2 regions of the Microbacterium sp. NPDC097977 genome follow, and region 2 is predicted to be linked to the other one. Evidence: riboswitches for the same ligand, from Rfam matches in the RefSeq annotation. Region 2 holds a riboswitch; the other holds the start of a gene.
What was found. Region 2 has a riboswitch for thiamine pyrophosphate ahead of thiM (hydroxyethylthiazole kinase). Riboswitches for the same ligand answer to the same signal wherever they lie in the genome.
Positions count from the first base shown of each region.

Region 1 (14,408 bases), on a different contig from region 2:
CTGATGCTCGGGAGTCTGCATCACGGTCGCGATGCGGGTGAGCAGCGCGCGCGACGACCATCGGAAGGGATCGTCCCGCTCGCCTGCGGCCAGGGCGGGAAGAGCGCGGACACGGCCGTCCTCCGGAGGGAGCAGGCCTGCGAGGGTCAGCCCGAGCGTCGACTTGCCCGTGCCGTTCGCACCGGTCACCCCGAGCACCTCGCCGGCGCGCACCTCGAGGTCGAGCGGACCGGCGACGGGCAGGCCGCGCTGCCGGGCGACGGTGACGCCGCGCGCCTCGAGGAGGCGCTCCCCGGCGTCGTGTGCGGGAGCGGGGGGCGCGATCGGCGGATGCCCCGGCACCCAGACCCCGGATGCCGCGAGCTCCGCGCCGCGCGCCCCGAGCACCTCGTCCGGACTGCCGTCGGCGAGCACGACGGTGCCTTCGGGGTCTGCGCCGAGCACGATCACCCGGGTGACCAGCGGCAGCCAGACGTCGATGCGGTGTTCGATCACGACGAGGGTCGCGCCGCTGACCTCGAGCGCCGCGGCCACGGCGTCCCGCACGTCACGCACTCCCTGGGGGTCGAGATTGGCGGTCGGCTCGTCGAGCAGGATCGCCCCGGGTCGCATCGCGAGCACGCCGGCGAGTGCGAGCCGCTGCTTCTGCCCGCCCGAGAGCGCCGAGGTCGAGCGATCCATCGGGACGTCGAGCCGCACGGCATCCAGCGCCGCCCGCACACGGGTCCAGATCTCCTGACGGGGAACGCCGAGGTTCTCGCATCCGAAAGCCACGTCGTCACCGACCCGCGCGAGGATCGTCTGCGTGTCGGGGTCCTGCAGCACCATGCCCACCCGGCCGCGTTCTGCGGCCGCCGGACGGCCGTCGACGAGCAGCGCGCCGTGCGTCTCGCCCTCGTCGGCCCCGCCGAGCACACCGCCGAAGCCCTGGAGCAGGGTGGACTTGCCCGCACCGGAGGAGCCGAGCAGCAGCACGCGCTCCCCCGGTTCGATACGCAGATCGACGGCGCGCACGGCCCACCGCAGTCGCGTGGCGTACCGCCACCCCCAGCCACGGGCTTCGAGGGTGGCGGGTGTCGTGGGGGCGCTCACACCCGTGCGGTGACCTCACGACCGGCGGCGAACCGGCCGAGCGCGCCCGTGGCCGCGAGACCCCGGGCGATCAGCCAGGCTCCGAGCCCGGCGATCACCGCACCCGAGATGGTGGTCGAGACGATGTAGACCGTGGTGAAGAGCGTGTCCGCCCCCGCGTACCAGAGGATGCGGTCGTTGATGCCGCAGGCGAGTCCTGCCCCGGCGCCCGCCAGCATCGCGACCGGGAGACGCCAGACCCCGTACACGAAGAGGAGGAAGACGAGCTCGGCACCGAGACCCTGCACGAGGCCCGACACGATGGTGAGCGGACCCCAGGCATTGCCGACGAGGGCCGAGATGACCGCGGCCACCAGCTCGGTATAGAGCGCCGCACCCGGCTTGCGGATGATCAGCGCCCCGAGCACGCCGGCGATCAGCCAGGGGCCCGCGAGGAGCCCCTGCACTCCGGGAAGCAGGGGCTTCAGGATGCTGCTCGGCACCTCGTACCCGACGTTCCAGAGCAGGAAGATCAGCGCGCAGGCGACGGCGATGACGCTGGCGACGACGATGTCGACGACCCGCCACCGCCACAGCTCCGGGCGGCCGAGGCCCCGAGAGGCCGAGGCGGCGGATGCCGATGCGGGTGCGGACCCGGTGGTGGATCCGGACGTGGATGTACTCATCAGTGACTCCTCCCTGCGCTGGCATGACCCAGATCAGGTTCGACGGTCGAAGCGCGATTCGCTCCCTCTCAGCCCGGCTCGCCGGACTCCCGTGGTTTGTGCTCTCGATCTTACCCAGTGCCGACACTCCCGTCTGCTTCCGTTGCCGCGCCGCTGATCTGCGTGCGGGTTCGGTACCGTGAGGAGGTGACCGCTCCCGACTCCGCCGAGGCCACCCCGTCCGACGCCCTCGGCACCGATGCACCCGGCACCGATGCCCCCGGTGCTGTCGCGACCGCCGATGCCGAGACCGGGGATGCTCCGACCGGGGATGCTGAGACCGTCGACGCCGAGACACCCGATGCTGCGACCGCCGCCCCTGCGGCGCTCGATGCCGAGATCGTCGATGCCGAGATCATCGATGTGGAGACGCTCCACGCCGCGGCCGCCGATGCCGAGCCGCAGTGGGCGGATGCCGGCAGCGGCGGCACTCCCCTCACCTGGGTCGACCCGCTCGACGTCGCCGCGCACACGTCCTCGGGCTCCCTGGACACCGCGCCGCATCCGACCTCTGAGACCGGACTGCTGAGCGACGCGAGCCTGCGCCCGGCGATCGCCCGTCCCGGGTTGCTGGTGCCCGCCGGCATCCTCGTCGGACTCGTCGCCGCGTACGCCGGCACCACCCTGCTGTGGCCGCTGCACGAGGTGGCGCCGACCGTGCGGGCCGTGGAGATCGCTCCGGTCGCCGCCTCCGCGGCGGCGTTGACGTGGCCGGGGCAGGGGAGCGCTGCCGCCGGCATCGCCGGGATCGGCACCGCGTCGTCCTCCGTCGACCAGGCCGCGATCGCCAGCGTCACGAAGGTCGTCTCGAGCCTGATGGTGCTCGACAGGATGCCGCTCGCGGTCGGCGAGCAGGGTCCCGAGTTCGCCTTCACCCGCGCCGACAACCTCGCCTACTGGGACTACCGCCGCTCCGACCAGTCCGCCCTGGACGTGCCGGTGGGCGGCACCCTCACCGAGCTGCAGATGCTGCAGGGCACACTGCTCGGATCCGCGAACAACTACATCGATCGTCTCTCCCGCGAGATCTGGGGGTCGGAGTCGGCGTTCACCTCCGCCGCCGCGCAATGGCTGGGCGATCGGGGTCTCGACGGCATCACGATCGTCACGCCTTCGGGGTTCGACGCCCGCAACACGGCCACCCCGGAAGCGCTGGTGGCGCTCGCCGAACTCGCGATGCAGAATCCGGTGTTCGCAGGCATCGTGGGCACCCCGTCGGTCGATCTGCCCGGAGCCGGAACCGTCGTGAACACCAACGGCATGCTCGCAGACCCCGGAGTGGTCGGAGTGAAGACCGGCACGCTCGACGACAGCTGGAATCTGCTGACGGCGAAGGACATCACCGTCGACGACACGACGGTGCACCTGTATGCCGCCGTGCTCGGCCAGACCGACGATGCACAGCGGCTGGCGGAGACGCGCTCCCTGTTCTCGCAGATCGAGACCGCACTGACGGGCCAGGCACCCGCCGTCCCGAAGGGCACGGTCGTGGGCGCCGTCACGACCCGATGGGGTACGACCACGGATGTCGTGACGGATGCCGACGCCGAACTCGTGCTGTGGAACGGCACGTCCGCGCAGACGACCACGACATTCACCCTCGGCGAGAACCGTGAGTCGGGTGAGGCGATCGGCACGGCGACGAGCGTCGGTCCGCTGAACACCGTGACCACCTCGGTCTCCCTGGTCGACGACGTCGAGGGACCGAGTCCCTGGTGGCGCCTGACGCACCCTCTCGAACTCTTCGGCCTCGCCGACGAGCAGCGCTGACCCCCGGCAGCGAGCGGCTTCGGCGGCGGAACGAGAAAGCGAACGCCCCACCCGGATGATCGGGTGGGGCGTTCGCCGTCTGCGGTCAGTGCGTGGTCTCTCCGGCATCCGGGCGCTCCACGACCGCCTGGGCCGCGGCCGCCTCGGCGGTGGGGACCTGCGCCCCGACCGACGCACCGATCTGCGCGGCACTCGCCGCATCGTCGGCATCGCCGCTCACGACCACCGGAGTCGTCCCGGTGAGCGCGTCCTCGGCATCGATGTCGGTCGCGGCCTGCTCGAACTGCGACTGGTACAGCCGCCAGTAGGCGCCCTGTGCCGTGATGAGCTCGTCGTGCGTGCCCTTCTCGACGATGTCTCCGTGCTCCATGACGAGGATGAGATCGGCGTCACGGATCGTCGACAGCCGGTGCGCGATCACGAACGACGTGCGCCCCTGTCGCAGCGCGGCCATCGCGTTCTGCAGCAGCAGCTCGGTGCGGGTGTCGACGGCCGACGTCGCCTCATCGAGGATGAGGATCGACGGCTGGGCGACGAACGCTCGCGCGATCGTGATGAGCTGGCGCTCTCCCGCGGAGACGTTGGAGGCGTCTTCGTCGAGCACGGTGTCGTATCCCTCGGGGAGGGCGTGCACGAAGCGGTCGACGTACGTCGCCTTCGCGGCCTCGAGCACATCCGCGTCGGTCGCAGTGGACCGCCCGTACCGGATGTTCTCGCGGATGGAGCCCGCGAACAGCCACGGATCCTGCAGCACCATGCCCGTGCGCGAGCGCAGCTGGTCCCGCGTGATCTCAGAGATGTCCTGGCCGTCGAGGAGGATGCGCCCGCCGTCGAGCTCGTAGAACCGCATGATCAGGTTGACCAGCGTCGTCTTTCCCGCTCCGGTCGGTCCGACGATCGCCACGGTCTGGCCGGGCTCGACGCGGAACGACAGGTCGGTGATCAGCGGACGATCGGGCGTGTACGAGAACGCGACGTTCTCGAACTCGACGACGCCCTCGCCGTCGGCGAGCATCGGCGCATCGGGCTCGTCGGCCTCCTGCTCGTCGGTGTCGAGAAGCTCGAACACGCGCTCCGCCGATGCGGTTCCGGACTGCACGACCGCAGCCATGCCGCCGAGCTCCGACAGCGGCTGCGTGAACTGCTGCGAGTACTGGATGAACGCCTGCACGTCGCCGAGACGCAGCTGGCCGCTCGCGACCATGAGACCGCCGAGCACGGCGATGCCGACGTAGGTGAGGCTGCCGACGAAGGTCATCGCCGGCATGATGATGCCGGAGAGGAACTGCGCCTTGAAGCTCGCCTGGAACAGCTCCTCGTTCTCGTCCTTGAACTTGTCGAGGGCGTCCTTCTCGCGACCGAACACCTTGACGAGCGCGTGTCCCGAGAACGCCTCCTCGACGCGGGCGTTCAGACGCCCCACCTTGCGCCACTGCGTTCCGAAGGCCTTCTGCGACCGCGGACCGATGACGCCGAAGATCACGCCCATGAGAGGCAGTGCGACGAGGGCGACGAGAGCGAGCTGCCAGGAGATCGAGAACATCAGCACCAGCACGCCCACGACCGTCAGCACGGCGGTGATCGCGCCCGACAGCGACTGCTGCATGGTCTGCGTGATGTTGTCGATGTCGTTGGTCACGCGCGAGATCAGGTCACCGCGCTGCACCTTGTCGAAGTACGACAGCGGCAGGCGGTTGATCTTCGCTTCGACCGACTCGCGCAGGCGCCACATGGTGCGCACCATGATGACGTTGATGACGTAGCCCTGGATCCAGCTGAGGAAGGCCGCGACGATGTAGATCGCGAGCACGGCGATGATGACCCACCGCAGCGCCTCGAAGTCCACCCCCTCGCCGACCCGGAAGTCGCCGAGGGCCGAGATCTGGTTCGCGTAGTCGTCCTGTCCTCCCTGGCGGAGCGCTTCGACCACGTCGTCCTTCGCGGTGCCGGCGGGGAAGCCCGGGAAGTCCCCGTTCGCCTGCGCGAGCTGCACCGAGATGAAGCCCTTGTAGATGAGGTTGGTCGCCTCGCCGAGCACCTTGGGGGCGGCCACCGTCAGCACGACGCCGACGGCACCCGCGATCGACACCAGGATGAACCACACGGCGGACGGCTTGAGCAGACCGATCATCCGGCTGAAGCTCTTGCCGAAGTTGTCGGCCTTGCCCGGTGCGACGCTGTCCCAGCCGCCGCCGTTCTGTCGTGCCTTCTCGGCGAGCTCGGCCTCGTACTTCTCCTCCTCGGTCAGTTCCGGCTCGGCCGGCTGCGCGACGTCCGCCTGGGCGGCGGCGCGACCACGTCGGGTCTTCGGCGTGTTCTGCTCGCTCATGCGTCCACCCCCAGCTGCGACTCGACGATCTCCCGATAGGTCGTGCTCGTCTCGAGCAGTTCCGCGTGCGTGCCGACGCCGACCATGGTGCCTCCCTCGAGCACGACGATGCGGTCCGCATCCGTGATGGAGGACACTCGCTGAGCGACCACGATCTTCGTGACATGGGGCAGTTCGCGCCACAGCGCCTGCCTCAGGCGGGCGTCCGTGGTGAGGTCGAGAGCGGAGAACGAGTCGTCGAAGACGAGGATCTGCGGCTGCCGGACGATCGCGCGGGCGATCGCGAGACGCTGCCGCTGACCGCCCGACACGTTCGTACCGCCCTGCGTGATGCGCGACTCGAGCCCCTGCGGCATCTCCTCGACGAAGTCGCGACCCTGCGCGATCTCGAGCGCATGCCAGAGCTCCTCGTCGGTGGCCTCCTCGCGTCCGTAACGGAGGTTCGATGCCACGGTTCCGGTGAAGAGGAACGGGCGCTGCGGCACGAGGCCGATCGTCGCCCACAGCGACTCCACATCGGCCTCGCGCACGTCGACGCCCCCGACGGAGACAGCGCCGCCCGAGGCGTCGAACAGGCGGGGGATCAACGACACCAGCGTGGTCTTGCCCGCACCCGTCGATCCGACGATCGCCACGGTCTCTCCGGGTTCTGCGCCGAAGCTGATGCCCGTGAGCACGGGCGAATCGGCACCCGGGTACGTGAACTCGACGCCGTCGAAGGCGACGGATCCGGGCGTCGGGAAGTCGGTCACGCCGTTCGTCGGACGCTCCATGCTGGACTCCGTGTCGAGGACCTCTCCGATGCGCTCGGCCGAGACGGCCGCACGGGGGATCATGATCGCCATGAAGCTGGCCATGATCACACCGCCCATGATCTGACCGATGTACTGCATGAAGGCGAAGATCGTTCCCACCTGCACGGTGCCGCTGTTGACCTCGATCCCTCCGAACCAGACGACGGCGACCACGGTGACGTTGAGGATGAGCATGAACAGCGGGAACAGGAGGACGAAGAGGGAGCCGACCTTGCGACCGACGACCATGATGTCCGTGTTCGCGCCGCGGAAGCGCTCCTCTTCGATTCGTTCGCGCACGAAGGCGCGCACCACGCGGACTCCGGTCAGCTGCTCGCGCATGACGCGGTTCACGGTGTCGAGCCTGCCCTGGTAGCTGCGGAAGAGGGGCACCATCCGGCTGACGACGAGACCCGCCACGATCAGCAGCAGCGGAACGGAGACCGCGATCAGCCAGCTGAGGCCGATGTTCGTCTGCACCGCGAAGATGATGCCGCCGATCGCGAGGAGGGGCGCGGTGACGAGCATCGTCGCACCCATCATCGCGAGCATCTGCACCTGCTGCACGTCGTTGGTGTTGCGGGTGATGAGCGAGCCCGCTCCGAACTGCGACACCTCGCGCTCGGAGAATCCGCTCACCTTTCCGAAGACGTCGGCGCGGATGTCGCGACCGGCGCTCATCGACGCGCGCGCGGCGAAGTACGTGGCGATGACCGACGCGGTGATCTGCCCGAGCGACACGGCGAGCATGAACAGCCCGGTGCGCCAGATGTAGTCGGTGTCGGACTGCGCGACGCCCTTGTTGATGATGTCTTCGTTCAGACGGGGCAGGTAGAGAGTCGCGATCGCGCTGGCGAACTGGAAGACCAGCACGGCCACGAGCAACCACTTATAGCGGGACAGATATCGGACGAGGATTTTTCCCAGCACAGGCGGACTTTCTAGGAAGGATGGCGTCGCTGATCTCTCGGCGGGCGGACGCGGGCCGACGATCGCGCACAAGCTAGAGTGCCACGAACCGCTGACATTCGTATCCCCCTGCCGGTGGACCTTCGCTCACAGCGAACCGACGCCACCCGCTCGGCGGCCCCGCCGTCGTCAGAACAGCCGCGGCTCCGGCACGAACTCGCGGGCACCGGCACCGGCATCCGCGGGCAGGTCGGCGATGGATGCCGGATCCCACCGCGGGTTCCGATCCTTGTCGATCAGCTGCGCGCGGATCCCCTCGACGAGGTCGGGGTGCCGCGTGACGAACCACATCACACGCCGGTATTCGCCCTCGAGCGCTGCACGCAGCCCCGGGAGCTCGCGCGCCTCGCGGACGGCGTCGAGGGTCACCGCCAGCCCGGTCGGCGCCAGGGATTCGAGGACCTCGGCGGCCTCGGCGGCCTCGGGAGCATCGTGCGCGTGCAGGCGCTCGAGGATGCCCGCGACCGTGTCGGCGGAGAACGCCTCGTCGATCCATCCGCGGGACTCGGGAAGAGCGGACGGCTCGGGGGTCTCGTCGAAGAGCAGCACGATCTCGGCGGGCCCGGTCGGGTCCGCGCGGTAGGCGAGCGCCTCGCGCAGGGCGTCGAGCCGGTCCGAGGGCACGAAATGGTCGGCGAACCCGAGCAGCACCGCATCGGCGCCGTCCATGGTGCCGCCGGTGAGACCGAAGTACTCCCCGAATCGTCCGGGCGCCCGCCCGAGCAGCCACGTCCCGCCGACATCCGGGGTGAACCCGATGCGAGTCTCCGGCATAGCGATCTTCGAGCGCTCGGTGACGATGCGGATCGAGGCGTGCCCGGAGAGCCCGACCCCGCCGCCCATCGTGATGCCGTCGGCGATCGACACGATCGGCTTCGGGTACTCGGCGATCATCGCGTTGAGCGCGTACTCCGCGCGGAAGAACTCCGCCGCCTCGTCCGCATGACCCGCCACGATCTGCGCATGCAGGCCCCGCACGTCGCCGCCGGCGCACATCCCCCGCTCGCCCGCCCCGTCGATGACGACGATCTGCACGTCGGTGTCGTCCCGCCACGCCTCGAGGGCCTCGGCCAGCAGCCGGACCATTCCGAAATCGAGCGCGTTGATGGCTTCGGGCCTGTTCAGGGTGAGCCTGCCGAGGGCGCCGTCGGTGCGGACGAGGACCCGGGAGACGTCGAGGGAATCGGTCACGGGTGCCAGGCTACCCCGTACATTCGGCCTTGCCACGGCGGCCGTTCGTGGGGTAAATACGCGATCCAGCGGCTTTTCCGGCAGGATAGACGGAACTGCCCACTGCAACGAGAGGTCGCAGATGCCCGACGGACAGGTGCTGGAGTTCACGCACGTGACCAAGCGCTTCAATGACGTGACGGCGGTGTCCGACTTCTCCGCGCGAGTCGAGCCCGGCGTCGTGACCGCTTTCCTCGGCCCGAACGGAGCCGGAAAGACGACGACGCTGCGCATCCTCCTGGGTCAGGTGCGCGCCACCAGCGGAACCGCGACGATCGGCGGTGTCGCGTTCCCCGACCTGCGTCATCCGCTGCGCACCATCGGATCGGTCCTCGAGGAGACGGCCTACCGTCCGCGCCGCTCGGCCGAACGCCAGCTCACCATCGCGGCCAAGGCGAACGGCATCCCGCTCTCCCGCGTCGACGAGGTGCTCGCGCTGGTCGGTCTCGAGCACGAGGCCGAGGGCCGCATCGGCAGCTTCTCACTCGGCATGCGCCAGCGCCTGAGCGTCGCGCACGCCCTGCTCGGCGACCCGGGCGCTCTCGTCTTCGACGAGCCGGCGAACGGCCTCGACCCCGAGGGCATCCGCTGGATCCGCCTCCTGATGCGCCGGCTCGCCGACGAAGGTCGCACGGTGCTCGTCTCCTCGCACGTGTTGAGCGAGGTCGAGCAGGTCGCCGACAACGTGCTCGTGCTCTCGAAGGGCCAGCTGATGCTCTCGAGCGGCATCGAGACGCTCGCCGATCCGTCGTCCGGATCCGTGGTCGTCGACGCCGCCGATCGCGCCGCGCTCACCACCGCGCTCTCGGCCGCCGGGCTCGAGGTCGAGGTGCTCCGCTCGGGACTCACGGTGCGCGGCAGCGACGCCGGAACGGTCGGTGCGATCGCGGCATCGGCCGGGATCGCGCTCAGCACGCTCGTGCAGCGCGGACCCACCCTCGAAGACGTCTTCATCGATCTCGTGCGCGGCGGCCGGTTCGAGCCGCGCGCCGACGCAGCGCCTGCGGCGATCGAGGCGCCTGCCGTCGTCGAGACGCCTGAGGCTGTCGACGCGGATGCGGCTGTCGAGGCTGAGGCGGCTGTCGAGACGGATGCGGTCGTCGAGGCTGAGGCTGAACCTGCCGTCGCGGCTGCGGACGACGAGAACGACGTCCCGGGCGAAGCGTCTGCCGAGGAGTCGGAGACTGTCGAGTCCGAGGCGCGTGCCGAGGAGTCGGCAGCCGAGGAGGAACCGGTGTCAGCCGAGACCGACGCACCTGCCGAGCCCGCCGAGGATGCGGCGTCAACCGGTTTCGAGGCGCCTGCCGAGTCCGCCACCGCACCGTCTTTCGACGAGATCCTGTTCGGCACGACGCCGGCGACTACTGCGGACGACGAGGCGGATGACGACGAACCTGAGGACGACGACCCGCGGTCCGCAGCCGTCAGCTCCATGCTCGCCCAGGCGGCTCGGGCGTATTACGAGGACGAGCCGAGGGAGTACCCGCTCGAGAACGCGTCGAGTGAGGACAGCGTCGTCGAGAGCATCGACGAGGCCGCGCCCGAGGGTGCTGCCGTCGAGAGTGCTGCCGACGACTCGGAGCAGAACGACTCCGAGCCTCATCGTTACTGAGACCTGACGCGAACGCCCTCCACGCCGCACGGCGGTGGAGGGCGTTCCTCGTTCATGAGGGAGTCTCGGCGCTCCCCGGCCTCACGCCGGACGCGGGCGGATCACCGGACGCCGGCTGCCCTTCGACACGGGGACCGGGGAGGTGGCGACGATCTCCTCGACATCCGCGGGCTCATCCGTCACGTCGAGCCTGAGCGCCTGCGTTAGTGCGAGACCGTGGCTCGTGGTGAGGATCAGTCGCCGGTACTGGTCGTCGCCGAGGAGGTCGACGACGACGCTCGGTCGCCGCCTGCGGATCAGCACGAAGTCGGTACTGCCGGCGGCCTTCCACGTTCCGGCGGCGAGGATGCCCGGAATGTGCGTCCCCGGATTGGGAACTCCCCGAAGCCACGTCCACGCGTCGTCGATCAGCTGCACCTTCGCGATGGTCTCTCGCTCGATGCGGAGATTGTCGCGGTGAAAGCTCGCAGCCCGCTCGATCGGCGAGAGCACGACCTCGAGTCGCGTCTGATCAAGCAGCAACGTCACCATGCGTCCAGTCTGCCAGCGGCACCCGCCCAGATGTCTGTGTCTTGCTCACAGGAAGGCAACGATCCCTTGTCGGTTCCCACGTGTCCACGTCTTTCTCCCATTCCGATGTTCTGCTCGACATTCGAACAAACGTACTAGAATCGGAGTATGACCTCGACCACAGACCTCAGCCTCGAACAGCGCGGTGCGCTGCTCGATTCCTGGGTCGAGAAGCGACGTCAGATCGCCCGACTGGAGGCGGAGGCGTCTGACATCCTCGCCGAGCGGATGCGGCTCTGCACGGCCGAGTCCGAAGAGCACCCCTACCACCGTGACGCGATCCATCGATCCATGGTCGCGGAGTACGCGGCCGCCGGGCAGATGAGCCAGGGCAGCGTCGAATACGCGCTCACAGACGCGGGATTCCTCGCCGACGGCCGCCACCCCCGCGTGCAGGAGGCGTTCCGAGCCGGAGCGATCTCGGCCGCACACGTCCGCGAGATCGTGCGGGCGGCGGGAGTGGTCCGAGAGGCCGTGAACAACGGACGGGCCGACTCCGATGCGCTGCCGTTCTACGACAGCGCGGCGGTCATCGTCGCCGAGCACGAGACGCCGGCCCGCACCCGCGCGCACATGCGCGAGCTCGCCGCCGCCCTCGCCGGCTCGACGACGGTGGAGCGTCACGCACGAGCGACATCGGAGCGCACCGTCACGCTGCGGTCCGCCGACGACGGCTTCTCCGTCCTGAGCGTCGTCCTCCCCGAACACCTCGCCACGGCGATCCACGACCGTCTCACCCGGCTGGCGCGGGTGGTGATCGCGGGGCGGGGCGGCGACGGGATCCAGGTCGAGATGACGGACTCACGCTCCATCGACCAGGTGCGCACCGACCTCCTCATCGACCTGCTCCTGACCTCCGACCCGAGCGCGGCGAACGGCTCGGGTCTCGACAACATCCAGGCTCGGATCCAGGTGACCGTCGCGGCGACGACGCTCGCCGGGATCGATGACCGTCCTGCCCACCTCGACGGACACGGACCGCTGCACCCCGACGTGGCCCGCGACCTCGCGGGACGCAACGGCGGGTGGTCACGTCTGTTCCTCGATCCGTCAGGGCTCGTCGTGGAGACGGATGCCTACACCCCGACCGAATCGATGCGACGATTCCTGCGGGCCAGAGATCAGCACTGCCGATTCCCGGGATGCAGGATGCCGGTGCATCGATGCCAGCTCGACCACACGTTCGATCATGCGAAAGGCGGCAGGACCGAGATCCACAACCTGGGTCACCTGTGCGCGACCCACCATGTGCTCAAGCATCCCGACGTCGGCGACGACCATCGATGGACCGCCCATCAGCTCCCTGACGGAACCATCGACTGGCGGAGTCCGCTCGGACGCACCTACCGCGATACTCCGCCGCGCCGGGTCATGTTCGTATGAGGACCCGTGGGGTTTGCATGACGACGTGGAACGATCGCGTGACGACCCGAGACCGAGACGCCGAACACGTTCGCGTGACGACCCGAGACAGTCGCGCGACGACCCGAGACAGTCGCGCGACGACCCGAGACAGTCGCGCGACGACCCGAGACGTTCGCGTGACGACCCGACGCGTTCGCGTGACGGCCCGTGACGGATGCGCGACGACCCGCGACGGATGCGCGACGGTCAGAGCGAAGACGGCAGCGTGCTCACGCCGTCGCGGCCGGGGCAGTAGCGGCCGGGTCCGTGGCGGCAGCAGCGGCACGAGCCGCGATCGGCAGCGCCGCCTCGATCCTCTGCAGCTCCTCTTCGCCGTGCGCGGCGGTGAGGAACCATGCTTCGAACACGCTCGGCGGCAGGGCGACGCCCTGCTCACGCATCGCGTGGAAGAACGGCGCGTAGCGGAACGACTCCTGCGCCAGTGCGTCGGCGTACGTGCGGGGCGACGACGCGCGGAACGACGCGCTGAACAGGCTGCCGGCGTGAGCGACGGCATGGGTCACGCCGGCATCCGTGAGCGCGGCATCGAGCGCCGCCGAGACCCGGGCGGCCGCGGCATCGACCGTGGCGTAGACCTCCGGCGTCGCGAGCCTCAGCGTGGCGAGACCCGCGGCGACCGAGAGCGGGTTACCCGAGAGCGTGCCCGCCTGGTACACCGGGCCGAGCGGCGCCAGCATGTCCATGACCTCTGCGCGCCCACCGAGAGCAGCGAGAGGCATCCCCCCGCCGACGACCTTGCCGAAGGTGATGATGTCGGGCAGATACTGCTCTCCCGCCTCCGCCTGCAGGCCCCAGAATCCCGCCGGATGCACGCGGAAGCCGGTGAGCACCTCGTCGAGGATCAGCAGCGCGCCGTGCGCGTGGGCGGTGTCGGCCAGCAGCCGGTTGAAGCCGGGCGCGGGCGGCACGACGCCCATGTTGGCCGCAGCCGCCTCGACGATCACCGCGGCGATGCGATCGCCATGCTCGGCGAACACCGCCTCCAGCGCCCCGGGGTCGTTGTAGTCGATCACGAGCGTCTGTGCCGCGATCGGTGCGGGGACACCCGCCGAACCGGGCAGGGCGAGCGTGGCGACACCCGAACCTGCCGCGGCGAGCAGGCCGTCGGAATGTCCGTGATAGTGGCCGGCGAACTTCACCAGCAGGTCGCGTCCCGTCGCACCACGAGCGAGACGGATCGCCGTCATCGTGGCCTCCGTGCCGGTCGACACCAGACGCACGCGCTCGACGGGCCGGGCCTCGCCGACACGCACGCGCTCGGCGATCACGGACGCGAGTTCGACCTCGCCCTCGGTCGGAGCACCGAAGGACAGACCGCGGGTCGCCGCCTCCTGCACCGCGGCGACGACCTCGGGCTGCGCGTGCCCGAGCAATGCAGGACCCCACGACGCGACCAGGTCGACGTAGTCGGTGCCCGCGGCATCGGTGACCGTCGCACCCGACGCCGACGCGAGGAAGCGCGGCGTTCCACCGACCGAACCGTACGCGCGCACCGGCGAGTTCACGCCACCGGGGATCACCGCACGGGCAGCGGAGAACAGGTCGTCATTGCGGTCGGTCACAGCACACTCCTCAGCGATGCGCGGAGGTCTCCCGGCATCTCCTCCAGGCTAGCCCGAAGACCTGGGCAGCGGGCTCAGACCCGAAGACCTGGGCACAGGGCTCAGACCCGAAGACAGGACTCAGGCCCGAAGACCTGGGCTGGGTGAAGTACCCGGGCCGGGTGAAGTACCCGGGCTGGGTGACTCAGGTCAGCCGCGCAGCCAGCGGGCGGCCTCGGTGGCCCAGTAGGTCAGCACGACATCGGCGCCGGCCCGACGGATCGAGAGCAGCGACTCCAGGATCGACGCACGACGGTTGATCCAGCCGTTCGCGGATGCCGCCTCGATCATCGCGTACTCGCCGGACACCTG
Region 1 covers NZ_JBEOUR010000002.1:66,139-80,546, forward strand. The annotation lists gene ABTZ43_RS00965 (ABC transporter ATP-binding protein) at 1-1,092, opposite strand, end outside; gene ABTZ43_RS00970 (ECF transporter S component) at 1,089-1,757, opposite strand; TPP riboswitch at 1,751-1,860, opposite strand; gene ABTZ43_RS00975 (D-alanyl-D-alanine carboxypeptidase family protein) at 1,944-3,566, shown strand; gene ABTZ43_RS00980 (ABC transporter ATP-binding protein) at 3,652-5,895, opposite strand; gene ABTZ43_RS00985 (ABC transporter ATP-binding protein) at 5,892-7,619, opposite strand; gene ABTZ43_RS00990 (enoyl-CoA hydratase/isomerase family protein) at 7,788-8,849, opposite strand; gene ABTZ43_RS00995 (ATP-binding cassette domain-containing protein) at 8,971-10,500, shown strand; gene ABTZ43_RS01000 (hypothetical protein) at 10,582-11,031, opposite strand; gene ABTZ43_RS01005 (HNH endonuclease signature motif containing protein) at 11,179-12,453, shown strand; gene ABTZ43_RS01010 (glutamate-1-semialdehyde 2,1-aminomutase) at 12,705-14,057, opposite strand; gene hemB (porphobilinogen synthase) at 14,247-14,408, opposite strand, start outside.
Region 1: linked by a shared signal. The riboswitch ahead of ABTZ43_RS00970 (ECF transporter S component) and the one ahead of thiM (hydroxyethylthiazole kinase) in region 2 are both predicted to bind thiamine pyrophosphate.

Region 2 (14,408 bases):
CGCCCAGCTCGCCGAGACCGCTCCCGTGCGGCTGCTGCCCATCGAGCAGAGCTGGGTCAACACGGTCAATGCGCGCTACTCCGACGCCTACCGTCCTTCCGACTTCCCGATCGGGCTCTACGGGCTCGATGCGTCCCAGCCGACGATGGCGGTCCCGAACTACCTGGTGACGTCGTCCGAGACCCCGGACGGCATGGTGCGCGACGTCCTCGAGGGCCTCTTCGACGCCAGGACCCGCATCGCCCGGAACGTTCCTGCCGCGGCACTCCTGGACCTGAGGCAGGCCATCTTCTCGGGACCCGTGGCCCTGCATCCCGGCGCGATCGCCTATTACCGGAGCCAGCGGGACTGACCCCTCAAGAAATCCTCAAGAAGTCCTCCCACCGAGGGGCCGCTCTGCCACTCTGAGGATCGATCGCGCTCGATTCGACGGAGAATTCAGATGCCACAGTGCCCACGCCCCTCGCAGAGGCGCGCACTCAGCGACCGTCTCGCCCCGTCGCACGATCGCATCCGGCCGGAGGCCTGCCGCCGCGTTCTCCTCGGGGGAGGGGCGCAGCGGCAGGGACGCCTCCGCGGCTCGCGGGGGCGGGCCGCGGGGCGCTCCGCGTCCGGGGCGCGGTCCGATGCCTCGCGCGGTTACGAACGTGTAAATGTCGCCGCGTCCGTGTGGAGCCACGTGTTCGACCTGGCTAGTTTGGAGAAATGATGACCTCTGGTAAGCCTCTCGTCGTTGTCGACAACGTTCAGAAGCACTACGGCGACTTCCAGGCACTGACCGATATCGATCTCACGGTCAACGCCGGCGAGGTCGTCGTCGTGATCGGCCCGTCGGGTTCCGGCAAGTCGACGCTGTGCCGCACCATCAACCGCCTCGAGACGATCACGAGCGGGTCGATCAGCATCGACGGCAAGGAGCTGCCGGCCGAGGGCAAGGGGCTCGCGAACCTGCGCGCCGACGTCGGCATGGTGTTCCAGTCGTTCAACCTGTTCGCGCATCTCACGATCCTCGAGAACGTGACGCTCGGTCCCATCAAGGTCCGTGGTCTTAAGAAGGCCGCCGCCGAGAAGGAGGCCATGCAGCTCCTCGAGCGCGTCGGCATCGCGAAGCAGGCATCGAAGCTCCCCGCGCAGCTCTCGGGCGGACAGCAGCAGCGCGTGGCGATCGCCCGTGCGCTCGCGATGCACCCCAAGGTGATGCTGTTCGACGAGCCGACCAGCGCACTCGACCCCGAGATGATCAACGAGGTGCTCGATGTCATGGTCGACCTCGCGCACGAGGGGATGACGATGATCGTCGTCACCCATGAGATGGGCTTCGCCCGCAAGGCCGCCGACCGGGTGGTCTTCATGGCCGACGGCCGGATCGTGGAGGAGGCGACTCCTGAGGAGTTCTTCACGAACCCGAAGAGCGACCGTGCCAAGGACTTCCTCTCGAAGCTCCTCACGCACTGACGCGCAGCACGACGCACTTCCGCACTCACGCACTTCACAGACCCTGCACACACAGCACACGAAGGAGACGCACATGCGACGCACACGGACACTGGCAGGCATCGGGATCGCCGCGGCAGCGCTGCTCGCGCTGACCGCCTGCAACAGCGGCAGCCCGTCCAGCCCCGGAGCAGGAACCGGCGGCGAGGAAGAGGGGGGCGACAGCACCTGGTTCGAGGTCGCGACAGACGTCGACCTCGAGGGCAGCCCCACGTTCGACGCGATCAAGGATCGCGACAAGGTCGTCGTCGGCGTCAAGGAGGACCAGCCGGGTCTCGGCTACCTCGACGTGACGACGAACGAGCGCACCGGTTTCGACGTCGACATCGCACGCTGGATCGCTGCATCCCTCGGCTATGACGAGGACAAGATCGAGTTCAAGGCGATCGCCTCCGCGAACCGCGAGCAGGCCATCGTCAACGGTGACATCGACTACTACGTCGGCACCTACTCGATCACCGACAAGCGCAAGGAGCAGATCGCCTTCGCAGGCCCGTACTTCATCACGGGCCAGGGCCTGCTGGTGGCCGCGGACAACGAGGACATCAAGAGCGAGGCCGATCTGACGGCTGACACCACGGTGTGCTCGGCGACGGGCTCCACCCCGATCCAGAACATCCGCGACAACTACCCGGACGTCCCCACCAAGGAGTTCGACCTGTACTCCGCGTGCGTCGAGGCGCTGCTCTCCGGCGAGGTCCAGGCTGTGACCACCGACCAGGCGATCCTGATCGGCTATGCGGCGCAGGACCCCGACAACCTGAAGGTCGTCGGCGAGCCGTTCACCGAGGAGCGCTACGGCGTGGGCGTCGCCAAGGATGACGCGGCACTGCAGGAGTTCATCAACACGATGTTCACCGACGGTGGCGACATCTGGCAGGCGATCTTCGACAAGAACCTCGGTTCCTCCGGCATCGAAGTCAGCCAGCCGGCCGTCGACTGACCGATCGAGGGGGTGGCCGTCCGCGGCCACCCCCTCCTCACAACCCTGAAGGGGAGGACGGCGTGGACGTCATCTTCGGAAACCTCGATCTGTGGGGTGAGGCGCTTCGCAACACCCTGCTGATCTTCTTCGGCGGCGCGGTGCTGGCGCTCATCCTCGGGTTCATCGTCGGAGCGATGCGAGTCGCACCCGTGCCGATCGCACGGGCCGTCGGGACGCTGTACGTGAACCTGATCCGGAACACCCCGCTCACGCTCGTCTTCTTCTTCTTCATCTTCGGCTACCCGCAGCTCGGGCTCCCGAAGCTCAGCACCACGGTGCTCGGCATCCTCGCCATCGGCATCTACACCGCGACCTACGTCGCAGAGGTGATCCGGGCCGGCATCAACACGGTTCCGGTCGGGCAGGCCGAAGCCGCACGCGCGATCGGGCTTCCGTTCGGCCAGGTGATGACGCTGGTGATCCTGCCTCAGGCCTTCCGCTCCGTCGTGCCTCCGATGATGAGCGTGTTCATCGCCCTGTTGAAGAACACCACGGTGGCCGCCGGCTTCTCGGTGCTCGAACTCGGCGCGATCCGCTCCTACCTCAGTGAGCGCGGCGAGAACGCACTCGTCGTCCTGCTCTGGGTCGCCGTCATCTTCGTCGCCCTGGTCCTGCTGCTCAGCTGGCTGCAGCGCTATCTCGAGAACAAGTGGAGGATCGCGCGATGACTTCCGTCCTGTACGACGTCCCCGGTCCCAAGGCCATCCTCCGCAACCGACTGATCGGTGTCGCGACGGTCGTGGTCGTGCTCGCCCTGCTCGGCTTCATCGGCTACCGCTTCTACGAGAGCGGCCAGTTCGACGCCTCACGGTGGTACGTCTTCACGTTCAGCGCCGTGTGGACCCAGATCTTCGGCGCACTCGGTCGCACGCTCGCCGCATTCGGGCTCGCGGCGCTGCTCGCCCTCGTGCTCGGGTTCGTGCTCGCGATCGGACGGATGTCCGACCACGCCTGGGTTCGCATCCCGGTCACCGCGATCACCGAGTTCTTCCGGGCCGTCCCCGTGCTGGTGCTCATGATGCTGCTGTACTACGGACTCCCCGTACTCGGCGTCAAGATGGAGCCGTACTGGGCCGTCGTACTGGCGCTCATGGTCTACAACGGCTCCGTGCTCGCAGAGGTGCTGCGCGCCGGCGTCGAGTCGCTGCCGCGCGGACAGAAGGAGGCCGGGTTCGCGATCGGTCTGCGCAAGAGCGGTGTGATGCGCCTGATCCTGCTGCCGCAGGCGATCCGCGCCATGCTCCCGGTGATCGTCGCACAGCTCGTGGTGACGCTGAAGGACACCGCCCTCGGCTTCATCATCACGTACCCCGAACTGCTGTACTTCGCGAAGCAGCTCACCTCGCAGCAGGGTCGCCCCGTGCTGCAGTCCGCGTTCGTGATCGGCGGCATCTACATCGTCATGTGCCTGATCCTCTCGGGTGTGGCGCGGTGGCTCGAGATCCGCACGCGCCGCTCGCCGAAGCTGAAGGGCTACACCCCGGACGCCGGTGATCGCGATCCACGCCTGCACGGCGACGGAACCGTGACCGAGGTGATCGCGATGCAGCGCGGCGCAGGCAAGTTCGACGGCACGAGCGGCGGCGCAGGACCCTCGTGAGGCGGCGCGGGGTGACCGCCGTGCGCCGGTAGACTCCTGTCTCGTGTCTGAGTCTCCCGAAATCACCCCGGAAGCCGTCGAGGCCGCTGTCGCAGCCGCCCTCGAAGCGATCGCCGCAGCCGCCGATACGGCCGAGCTGAAGGCAGCCCGAGCAGCCCATGTGGCCGACGGTTCGCCGCTCGCCGTGCTGAACGCCTCGATGCGTCAGGTCGCCCCTGAGAACAAGGCCGCGTTCGGCAAGCTCGTCGGCCAGGGTCGTGGGCAGGTGACCAAGGCGCTCGCCGCCAAGGAGGCCGAGCTCGCCGCCGCCGAGGTGGCCGCCCGCCTCGAGGCCGAGCGCGTCGACATCACGGCCGTGCCGTCGCGCACGCGCGTCGGTGCACGGCATCCGCTGACCCTGCTCAGCGAGCAGATCTCCGACATCTTCGTCGGCATGGGATGGGAGATCGCGGAGGGACCGGAGCTCGAGCACGAGTGGTTCAACTTCGACGCCCTGAACTTCGACGTCGACCACCCGGCCCGCCAGGAGCAGGACACGTTCTACGTCGACCCGACGTCGCGTCATCTGGTGATGCGCACGCACACGAGTCCCGTGCAGGTGCGCTCGATGCTCGACCGCGAGGTGCCGATCTACGTGCTGTGCCCCGGCCGGGTCTACCGCACCGACGAGTTCGACGCGACCCACCTGCCGGTGTTCACGCAGTTCGAGGGCCTGGTCATCGACAAGGGCATCTCGATGGCGCACCTCAAGGGCACGCTCGACCATGTCGCGCGTCAGCTCTTCGGGCCCGAGGCGAAGACGCGCTTCCGCACCAACTTCTTCCCCTTCACCGAGCCCTCCGCCGAGCTCGACCTGTGGCACCCGACCTTCAAGGGCGGTGCGCGCTGGATCGAATGGGGCGGCTGCGGCATGGTGAACCCGAACGTGCTGCGCGCGGCGGGCATCGACCCCGATGTCTACAGCGGCTTCGCCTTCGGCATGGGCGTCGAGCGGGCACTGATGTTCCGCAGCGATGTGCAGGACATGAGGGACATGGCAGAGGGCGATGTCCGATTCAGCGAGCAGTACGGGATGGTGGTGTGATGCGCGTCCCGCTTTCGTGGTTGCGTGAGTACGTCGATCTGGCAGCGGATGCGACGCCCGAGGACGTCCTCGCGGCGATGGTCACCGTGGGCTTCGAAGAGGAGGACGTGCACCGCTTCGACATCTCCGGCCCGGTCGTCGTCGGTCAGGTCGTGTCGCTCGAGGCGGAACCGCAGTCCAACGGCAAGACGATCAACTGGTGCCAGGTCGACGTCGGCGCGGCGAACGGCGGCGTCCGCGGCATCGTCTGCGGCGCCCACAACTTCGTCGCAGGCGACAAGGTCGTCGTGACGCTGCCCGGCGCCGTGCTGCCCGGCCCGTTCCCCATCGCGGCACGCAAGACCTACGGGCACGTGTCGGACGGCATGATCGCATCGGCGCGCGAGCTCGGCCTCGGCGACGAGCACAACGGCATCCTCGTGCTCGCGGACCTCGGAATCGACGCGCCCGTCGGCACCGACGCCATCGGCCTGCTCGGGCTCGACGACGTCGCGGTCGAGATCAACGTCACCCCCGACCGCGGGTACGCGTTCTCGCTGCGCGGTGTCGCCCGCGAGTACTCCCACGCCACCGGCTCCTCCTTCCGCGACCCCGCCGAGCGCGACGTCGCCGAGCTGCAGCCCGGCACCGGCCACACGGCGATCGTCGACGATGCGGCACCCATCCGCGGCAGCGCCGGCGCGAGCGAGTTCGTCACCCGCGTGGTGCGCGACGTCGACCCGTCACGGCCGACCCCGCCGTGGATGATCGCCCGTCTGTCGCTCGCCGGCATGCGCTCGCTCGGCATCCTCATCGACATCACGAACTACGTGATGCTCGAGCTCGGCCAGCCGCTGCACGGATACGACCTCGACCGTCTCACCGGCGGCATCACGGTGCGCCGTGCGGCGCACGGCGAGAAGATGACGACCCTCGACGGCCAGGAGCGCACGCTCCACGGCGAGGATCTGCTGATCACGGACGAGTCGGGACCGATCGGCCTCGCGGGGGTCATGGGCGGCGGCACGACCGAGATGAGCGAGTCGACGCGGAACGTCCTCATCGAGGCCGCGACCTTCGACCCGATCACCATCGCCCGCACCGCCCGTCGCCACAAGCTCCCCAGCGAGGCGTCCAAGCGGTTCGAGCGCGGCGTCGACCCGCTGGTGCCGTTCGTGGCGGCGCGCCGGGCCGCGGATCTCATGGTCGAGCTCGCCGGAGGATCGCTCACCGACGAGGGTGGAGCGCTGTTCGCGGAGGTCTTCGTCGGCGACATCCACCTGCCCGAAGGCTTCGTGCAGGCGCTGATCGGCGTCGACTACACGGATGCCGAGATCACCGACGCTCTGACGATGATCGGCGCCGAGGTCACCGCGGCCGAGGGCGGCTGGCTCGTCATCCCGCCGACCTGGCGTCCCGACATCACCGACAAGTGGTCCCTCGCCGAGGAGGTCGCCCGCATCCACGGTCTCGACCGCATCCCCTCGGTGCTTCCGACGCCGCCTTCCGGTCGTGGTCTGACCGCGCACCAGCAGGGTCGCCGGCGGGTGGCCGACGCCCTCGCCGCGGCGGGACTCGTCGAGACGCCGTCGTTCCCGTTCACCACGGCGGCCGAGAACGACCTGCACGGCTCCGCATCGGGAGAGCACCTGCCCAGCATCCGGCTCGCGAACCCCCTCGACGGATCCGCGCCGTTCCTGCGCCGCTCGCTCATCCCGGGCCTGCTGCAGATCGCACATCGGAACATCTCGCGCGGCCTCACGGATCTCTCGCTGTTCGAGACCGGTGTCGTCTTCCTGCCCGAGCCCGGTGTCGAGTACGGCACCGACGAGGTCCCGCCGCTCGGTGAGCGCCCGTCGGACGAGACGCTGGCAGCGCTGAACGCCTCGATCCCGCCGCAGCATCGTCACGTCGCCGTGCTGCTCACCGGGAACGTCGTCGTGCGCCAGCCCGGCCGCACCGCCGAGGTCGCGGGTCTCTCCGAGGCTCTCGACGCGGTCCGTGTGATCGGTGCCGCCGCCGGGGTCGACATCGATGTCGCGCAGGGGCGTCGCGCCGCTCTGCACCCGGGGCGTACCGGCGTGCTGTCGGTCGCGGGCGTCGAGATCGGATACATCGGCGAGCTGCACCCCGACGTCTCGGCCGCGGCCGACCTGCCGGGGCGAGCCACGGTGCTCGAACTCGATCTCGACGGCATCCTCACGCTCGCGACCCCTCGTGCCGTGGCGGCATCGTTGTCGACGTTCCCTGCCGCCACCCAGGACGTGTCCCTGGTGATCGACGCGGGCGTCGCCGCCGGCGAGGTGCGCGAGGCGCTGGCCGAGGGGGCAGGGTCGCTGCTCGAGGGCATCCGCCTCGTCGACGACTACCGCGGCGACGGCCTCCCGACCGGGCAGAAGAGCCTCACGTTCGCGCTGCGCTTCCGTGCCGATGACCGCACGCTGACCGCCGCGGAGGCGACCGAGGCGAAGCTCGCCGGTGTCGCCGTCGCGTCCGAGCGCTTCGGTGCGATCCTGCGCGACTGATCCGCAGCGCTCATTGCACGAGGCCCGCCTCCTCTCGGGGATGCGGGCCTCGTGCACGCTCAGCCTCTCGGAACGGGCGGCGATAGCGTGTGCTGATGAGCATCCTCCCTCACAGCACTCCCGCGGCGGTGCCCGACGGTGTCCGGCCGATGGGCGAGGCGCCGTTCCTCCGGCCCGGAGACCAGATCGACTGGCACTATCGCCCGCCCGGCTGGCAGCCGGGCGACGCGTCGACGATCACGCCCATGCGCGTGGTGCGCGACGACGAGCACGGGCTGGTGGCCTGGCTCGCACCCGGGACGCTCCAGGAGGCGCAGGGGACGACCGAGGGGGAGCGCATCCGCACCGTGCCACTGGACCGCCGCTGGCTCGACCCTCGTACGCGCATCGTGGAGGAGTGGTGGGGCAACGGGATCCTGCGCATCGCACCCGCCGGCGCCGCCTGGTCCGTGTGGCTGTTCTGGAGCGCGGCGGAGGGGTCGCACTGGCGCTTCGCGGGCTGGTACGTGAACCTCGAGAACGCGCATCTGCGCACCGATCGAGACACGTACTCGTCGGATCACATCCTCGACGTGCAGATCGACGCCGAGGGGAGCGTGCGCCTCAAGGACGAGGACGAGCTGGCGGCCGCCATCGAGCAGGGCCGGCTCACGGGTGAGCAGGCCGCGCAGATCGAGCGCCATGCATCCGCTGCGATCGAGTCGTTCCGGGCGGGCGACTGGCCCTTCGACCCCGAGTGGCAGCTGTGGCGCCCCGACCCCTCATGGACGGTCCCCGAGCTCTCCGGCATCGGAGAGCTGCGCAGAAGGTGAGCGCGGCATCCGCCCTGAGCGGACGCCCCTTCCCCTGCGCGGCGGATGCTGGTGGCATGGGCGCATGACAGATGTGCTGATCCTCGGAGGAACGGGCTGGCTGTCGGGCTGCATCGCCCGACGGATGCTGATGAACGGGGCGACCGTGATGTGCCTCGCGCGGGGTGGGCGGCCGTCGCCTGACGGCGCGAGCCTCGTGCTGGCCGACCGCGACGACCTCGCGGCGTACGACGCCGTGTCGGCTCGCGACTGGGATCACGTGATCGACGTCTCCTCGCGTGCGGAGCACGTCGACCGGGCCGTGGCCGCGCTGGGCGACAGGGCGGCCCGGTGGACCTACATCTCGTCGGTGTCGGTGTACGCCGACGACGAGACGGTCGGTGCGGACGAGTCGGCTCCGCTGCACGCCCCGGCGGAAACCGGTGACGACGAGTACGGCGCGCAGAAGGTCGCGGCCGAGAACGCCGTGCGCGCCCTGGGAGAGCGTGCGCTGATCGTGCGGCCCGGTCTCATCGTGGGCGAGGGCGACCCGAGCGATCGCTTCGGCTACTGGGCCGCGGCGTTCCTCCGCTCGCAGGACGGACCCGTGCTGGTGCCGAGCTCCGAGGCACGCCACGCGCAGGTGATCGATGTCGACGACCTGGCGGAGTTCGTCGCGACGGCGTCGGCGACCGGGATCGTCGACGCCGTGGGCGACCCTCATCCGCTCGCCGATGTCCTCTCCTCCTTCCGCCGCGCTGCGGACCACCGTGGCGAGATCGTGACGGTCGACGACGAGCGGCTGATCGAGAAGGGCGTCGCGTACTGGGCGGGGGAGCGATCGCTTCCGCTCTGGCTCCCGACCGACATGACCGGTTTCATGACCCGGGCGAACACGCGGTACCGCGCCGCGGGCGGTGTGCTGCGGCCCCTCGCCGAGACGATCGCGACCGTCGTCGCCGACGAGCAGGAGCGAGGAACCGATCGCGACAGGCGCGCCGGGCTCACCCGTGTCGACGAGATCGAGCTGCTGCAGCGACGAGGGTGATCTCCGGGCGTCGCTAGACTTCGAGCAGTGACACGGGGTGCCGCATCCGCGGCTGAGAACAGACCCGTCGAACCTGATCTAGTTCGTACTAGCGAAGGGATGTCGCGGTGAGCGATCGTCTGCGTCCGGAATCCGAATCGACCCTGGCGGCCTCGGCCGCCCAACTGCTGTCCGCGCTGCGTGGGTCGCCACCGCTGACCCACTGCATCACCAACACCGTCGTCACCGGGTTCACGGCCAACGTGCTGCTGGCTCTCGGGGCGGCACCCGCGATGGTCGACATCGTCGACGAGGCGGGGCTCTTCGCGGGAGTCGCGTCCGGGACGCTGATCAACCTCGGAACCCCGACTCCCGAGCAACGTGCCGCGAGTCTCGAAGCCGTCGCCGGTGCTGTCGCCGCGGGCACACCCTGGGTTCTCGATCCGGTCGCGATCGGTTCGCTGCCCGTGCGCACGGCGCTCGCACACGACCTCGTCGTCTCGCGGCCCACGGCGATCCGCGGGAACGCCTCCGAGATCCTCGCACTCGCAGGGCTCACCGCCGGGGGTCGGGGCGTCGATGCCACCGACACCACCGATGCCGCCTCCGACGCCGCCCTCGCCCTCGCCGCCCGTCACGGTTCGGTCGTCGCCGTCTCGGGACCCGTCGACCTGATCACCGACGGGCGGCGCATCGTGCGGATCGCGAACGGCGACGAGCTGCTCACCAGGGTCACCGGTGGCGGGTGCGCACTGGGCGCCTTGATGGCCGCCTTCCTGGGGACTGCCCGCACGGTCGGGATCGATCCGCTGACCGCCGTCGCGTCGGCGAGCCTGGTGTACACGGTCGCGGCGGAGCGCGCCGCCACACGGGCCTCGGGCCCCGGCAGCTTCGCGGTCGAGCTCCTCGACGCGCTCGCGTCGGTGGGGCCGCGTGACATCGCTGACGCGGCACGGGTCGAGGAGCGTGCGCTGTGATCGCGGACCTCTCGCTGTACCTGGTCACGGACCCGGATCTCTGCGGGGAACGCGGTGTCGTCGAGACTGTCCGCCGCGCCGTCGACGGGGGTGTGCGGATCGTGCAGCTGCGGGACAAGACGGCGACGGATGCCGAGACCACGGCGCAGCTCGTCGAGCTCTCGCGCGTGATCGACGGTCGGGCACTTCTGGTCGTGAATGACCGCCTGGATGCCGCCATCGCCGCGCGGGAGCAGGGTGCGCGGGTCGACGGCATCCATCTCGGGCAGGGCGATGCATCGGTGCTGCGCGCGAGAGAAGCTCTGGGCGCCGAGGCGCTCATCGGCCTCACGGCGAACAGTCGGGAGCACTTCGAGGCTGTGCGCGCGCTGCCGCCCGACACGATCGACTACCTGGGCGTCGGCGTCGTCCGCCCCACCGCCACCAAGCCCGACCATCCGCCGGCCCTCGGCGTCGAGGGCTTCCGTGCCCTCGTCGAGACGACCGTGCTCCCGTGCGTGGCGATAGGAGGGGTGGGCATCGACGACACCGAGCGGCTGCGGAGCGCGGGTGCGGCCGGCCTCGCCGTGGTCTCGGCGCTGTGCGCGGCTGCGGATCCGGCCGAGACCGCTGAGGTGTTCGTGCGTCGTTGGCGCGCGGCGGGCACGCCACGGGTGCTCAGCATCGCCGGGAGCGACCCGTCCGGCGGAGCCGGGATCCAGGCGGACCTCAAGTCGATCGCCGCGAACGGCGGTTACGGCATGGCGGCGCTCACTGCGCTGACCGCTCAGAACACCACCGGTGTGCGGGGCGTTCATGTGCCGCCCGCTGCCTTCCTGCGCGAGCAGCTCGACGCGATCTCCGACGACATCGTCGTCGACGCGGTCAAGGTCGGGATGCTCGCGAACGCCGACGTCATCCGCACGGTCGCCGACTGGCTCGATGCCGTTCGGCCGCCGATCGTCGTCCTCGATCCGGTGATGGTCGCCACCAGTGGCGACAGGCTGCTCGACCGGGATGCCGAGGCGGCATTGCGCGAGCTCCTCCGGCGTGCACACGTCGTCACCCCCAATCTCGGCGAGCTCGCCGTGCTGGCCGGGCGGACGATCTCGGGATGGGACGACGCGCTCGCGGCCGCGGAGGATCTGTCGACGGCGATCGGGGCGGCCGTCCTGGTCAAGGGCGGGCACCTCGAGGGGGACGACGTGCCCGACGCGCTCGTGGACACCGGAGAGGGAGTGCGATGCGAGTTCCCGGGCCGTCGGATCCGCACCGCGAACACCCACGGCACGGGGTGCTCGCTCTCGTCCGCGCTGGCCACACGTCTGGCTCGCGGCGAGTCGGCCGTCGACGCCGTCGCCGCGACCCGGGCGTGGCTGCGCGAGGCGCTGCGCGAGAGCGAGGCGCTGAACGTCGGTCGTGGTCACGGACCGGTCAGCCACTTCGCGGGGCTGTGGGAGCGCGGCGGGCTCGAGACGAGACCGACGCCGGAGCAGATCCGCGCCGAGTGGTGGACGCGCACGGCCGATGTGAGGGCGAGGATCGACGAGCTCCCCTTCATCCGCGGCCTGGCCGACGGCACTCTCGCTCGGGAGCCGTTCGTGTTCTACCTCGCGCAGGACGCGCTGTACCTTCGCGAGTACGCCCGCGTGCTCGCCGAAGCCTCACGCCTCGCTCCCACTCCGCACGAGCAGGCGTTCTGGGCGCGTTCCGCCGAGGGGGCGATCATCGGAGAGCTCGAGCTGCACGCGTCGTGGCTGACCCCGGGTGAGGGCGTGGATGCGGCGATGTTCTCGGTCGCTCCCGCTCCCGCGACCGTGGCGTACCTCGACCATCTGCGCTCCGTGGCGTTCGGCGGTGACTACGCCGAGCTCGTCGCCGCGATCCTGCCGTGCTTCTGGCTCTACACCGACCTCGGCCGGCGCCTGCACGCGGGGGAGTTCGGCGAGTCCGCGCAGGATCCCCGGCACCCGTACGCCTCCTGGCTCGCGACCTACGCGGACCCGGCGTTCGAGGATGCGACGGCTGAGGCGATCGCCCTCGTCTCGGCCGCAGCGGCGACCGCCGCGCCCGCCACCCGGGACCGGATGCTCCGCGCGTTCGAGGTGTCGAGCGCCCACGAGCTCGCCTTCTTCGCCGCACCGTCAGCCACCGCGGTCTCTCCGTGACGGAGCGGATTTGCGCATGCCGCGACGAGCGCGCTATCGTCGCGGCATGTCCTCGGCCGCCGCCTTCGCTCCCGCCACGCGGTTCCTGAGCGCGCGCAGCGAGTCGAAGAGCGTTCCGAGCGTCGTCGCCGTGCGCCGACGCCGCAGCGGCCGCCGACTCTAGGCGACCCTGCGCTTCTGCCTGCACGTGCACGGCGGTCGAGTGCCGGTGTCGCCGCCTCCGGTCCCCGACACCGCTCCCTCGAATTCCCCGAGGGGTCCGACCGTTAAGGTAGAAGCATGACGTACTCCGTCGCCGTCTCCGGCGCATCCGGCTACGCGGGCGGCGAGATCCTGCGCCTCCTCGCGTCCCATCCCGACATCGAGATCCGCACGGTCACCGCGCATTCGAATGCCGGACAGCCGTTGGTCGAGCATCAGCCGCACCTGCGCTCGCTCGCCCACCTCACCCTTCAGGACACGACCCCCGAGATCCTCGCGGGGCACGACATCGTCTTCCTCGCTCTGCCGCACGGGCAGTCCGGTCAGTACACCGACGCGCTCGGCGCCACGCCGCTCGTGATCGACGCCGGAGCCGACCACCGCCTGACCTCGCGCGCATCATGGGATGCGTTCTACGGCGGCGACTTCCACGAGCCGTGGGCGTACGGCGTGCCCGAACTGCTCGTCGGCGGCGCCAAGCAGCGCGAGACCCTGCGCACGGCGACGCGCATCGCAGCCCCCGGCTGCAACGCGTCGACCGTGAGCCTGAGCCTCGCACCCGGCGTCGCGGCGGGAGTGATCGACCCCGGCGACATCGTGTCGGTGCTCGCCGTCGGTCCGTCGGGGGCGGGGAAGAGCCTCAAGACCACCCTGCTCGGCAGCGAGATCCTCGGCACGGCCAATCCCTACGCGGTCGGCGGCACCCACCGGCACATCCCCGAGATCAGGCAGGCGCTCGCCGCCGCGTCCGGGGCGGCACCCGAGGGCATCCGCATCTCTTTCACGCCCGTGATCGTCCCGATGGCGCGAGGGATCCTGGCGACCTCGACCGCGCCGATCGTCGACGGCGTCAGCGATGCCGAGATCCGGGCGGCGTGGGAGCAGGCATACGGCGACGAGACCTTCGTGCAGCTGCTGCCCGAAGGGCACTTCCCGCGCACCGCCGACGTCCTCGGCGCGAACACCGCGCTCATCGGACTCGCGATCGATCGCGCGGCGAACCGCGTGACCGTGGTCACGGCGGTCGACAATCTCGTCAAGGGCACCGCAGGCGCTGCCATCCAATCCATGAACCTCGCGCTGGGACTGCCCGAGTCCCGCGCCCTCTCAGTGAACGGAGTCGCGCCGTGAGCGTCACCGCCCCCGCAGGATTCGAGGCGGCCGGAGTCGCCGCCGGTCTGAAGTCGACCGGCAAGCCCGATGTCGCCGTGGTCGTCAATCGAGGTCCCCGCAAGGTCGGCGCCGCCGTCTTCACGAGCAACCGCGCCAAGGCCAACCCGATCATCTGGTCGCAGCAGGCCGTCGCCGACCGGATCGTCGAGGCCGTCGTGCTGAACTCGGGCGGAGCGAACTGCTTCACGGGCAGCTTCGGCTTCCAGACGACGCATCAGACCGCCGAGAAGGCGGCGGAGCTCCTGGGCGTCAGCGCCGGCGACGTGCTCGTCTGCTCGACCGGTCTCATCGGCGTCGGCGACGAGGTCTTCCGCGGCAAGGTCCTCGCCGGCACCGAGCAGGCCATCGCCGAGCTCTCGTCCGAGGGCGGCGAGGTCGCGGCCGAGGCGATCATGACCACAGACAGTGTGGCGAAGACCGCCGTC
Region 2 covers NZ_JBEOUR010000031.1:1,033-15,440, reverse strand. The annotation lists gene ABTZ43_RS08980 (TAXI family TRAP transporter solute-binding subunit) at 1-352, shown strand, start outside; gene ABTZ43_RS08975 (amino acid ABC transporter ATP-binding protein) at 706-1,455, shown strand; gene ABTZ43_RS08970 (glutamate ABC transporter substrate-binding protein) at 1,529-2,437, shown strand; gene ABTZ43_RS08965 (amino acid ABC transporter permease) at 2,500-3,147, shown strand; gene ABTZ43_RS08960 (amino acid ABC transporter permease) at 3,144-4,079, shown strand; gene pheS (phenylalanine--tRNA ligase subunit alpha) at 4,123-5,163, shown strand; gene pheT (phenylalanine--tRNA ligase subunit beta) at 5,163-7,667, shown strand; gene ABTZ43_RS08945 (DUF402 domain-containing protein) at 7,763-8,479, shown strand; gene ABTZ43_RS08940 (NAD-dependent epimerase/dehydratase family protein) at 8,544-9,506, shown strand; TPP riboswitch at 9,530-9,623, shown strand; gene thiM (hydroxyethylthiazole kinase) at 9,614-10,462, shown strand; gene thiD (bifunctional hydroxymethylpyrimidine kinase/phosphomethylpyrimidine kinase) at 10,459-12,609, shown strand; gene argC (N-acetyl-gamma-glutamyl-phosphate reductase) at 12,889-13,941, shown strand; gene argJ (bifunctional glutamate N-acetyltransferase/amino-acid acetyltransferase ArgJ) at 13,938-14,408, shown strand, end outside.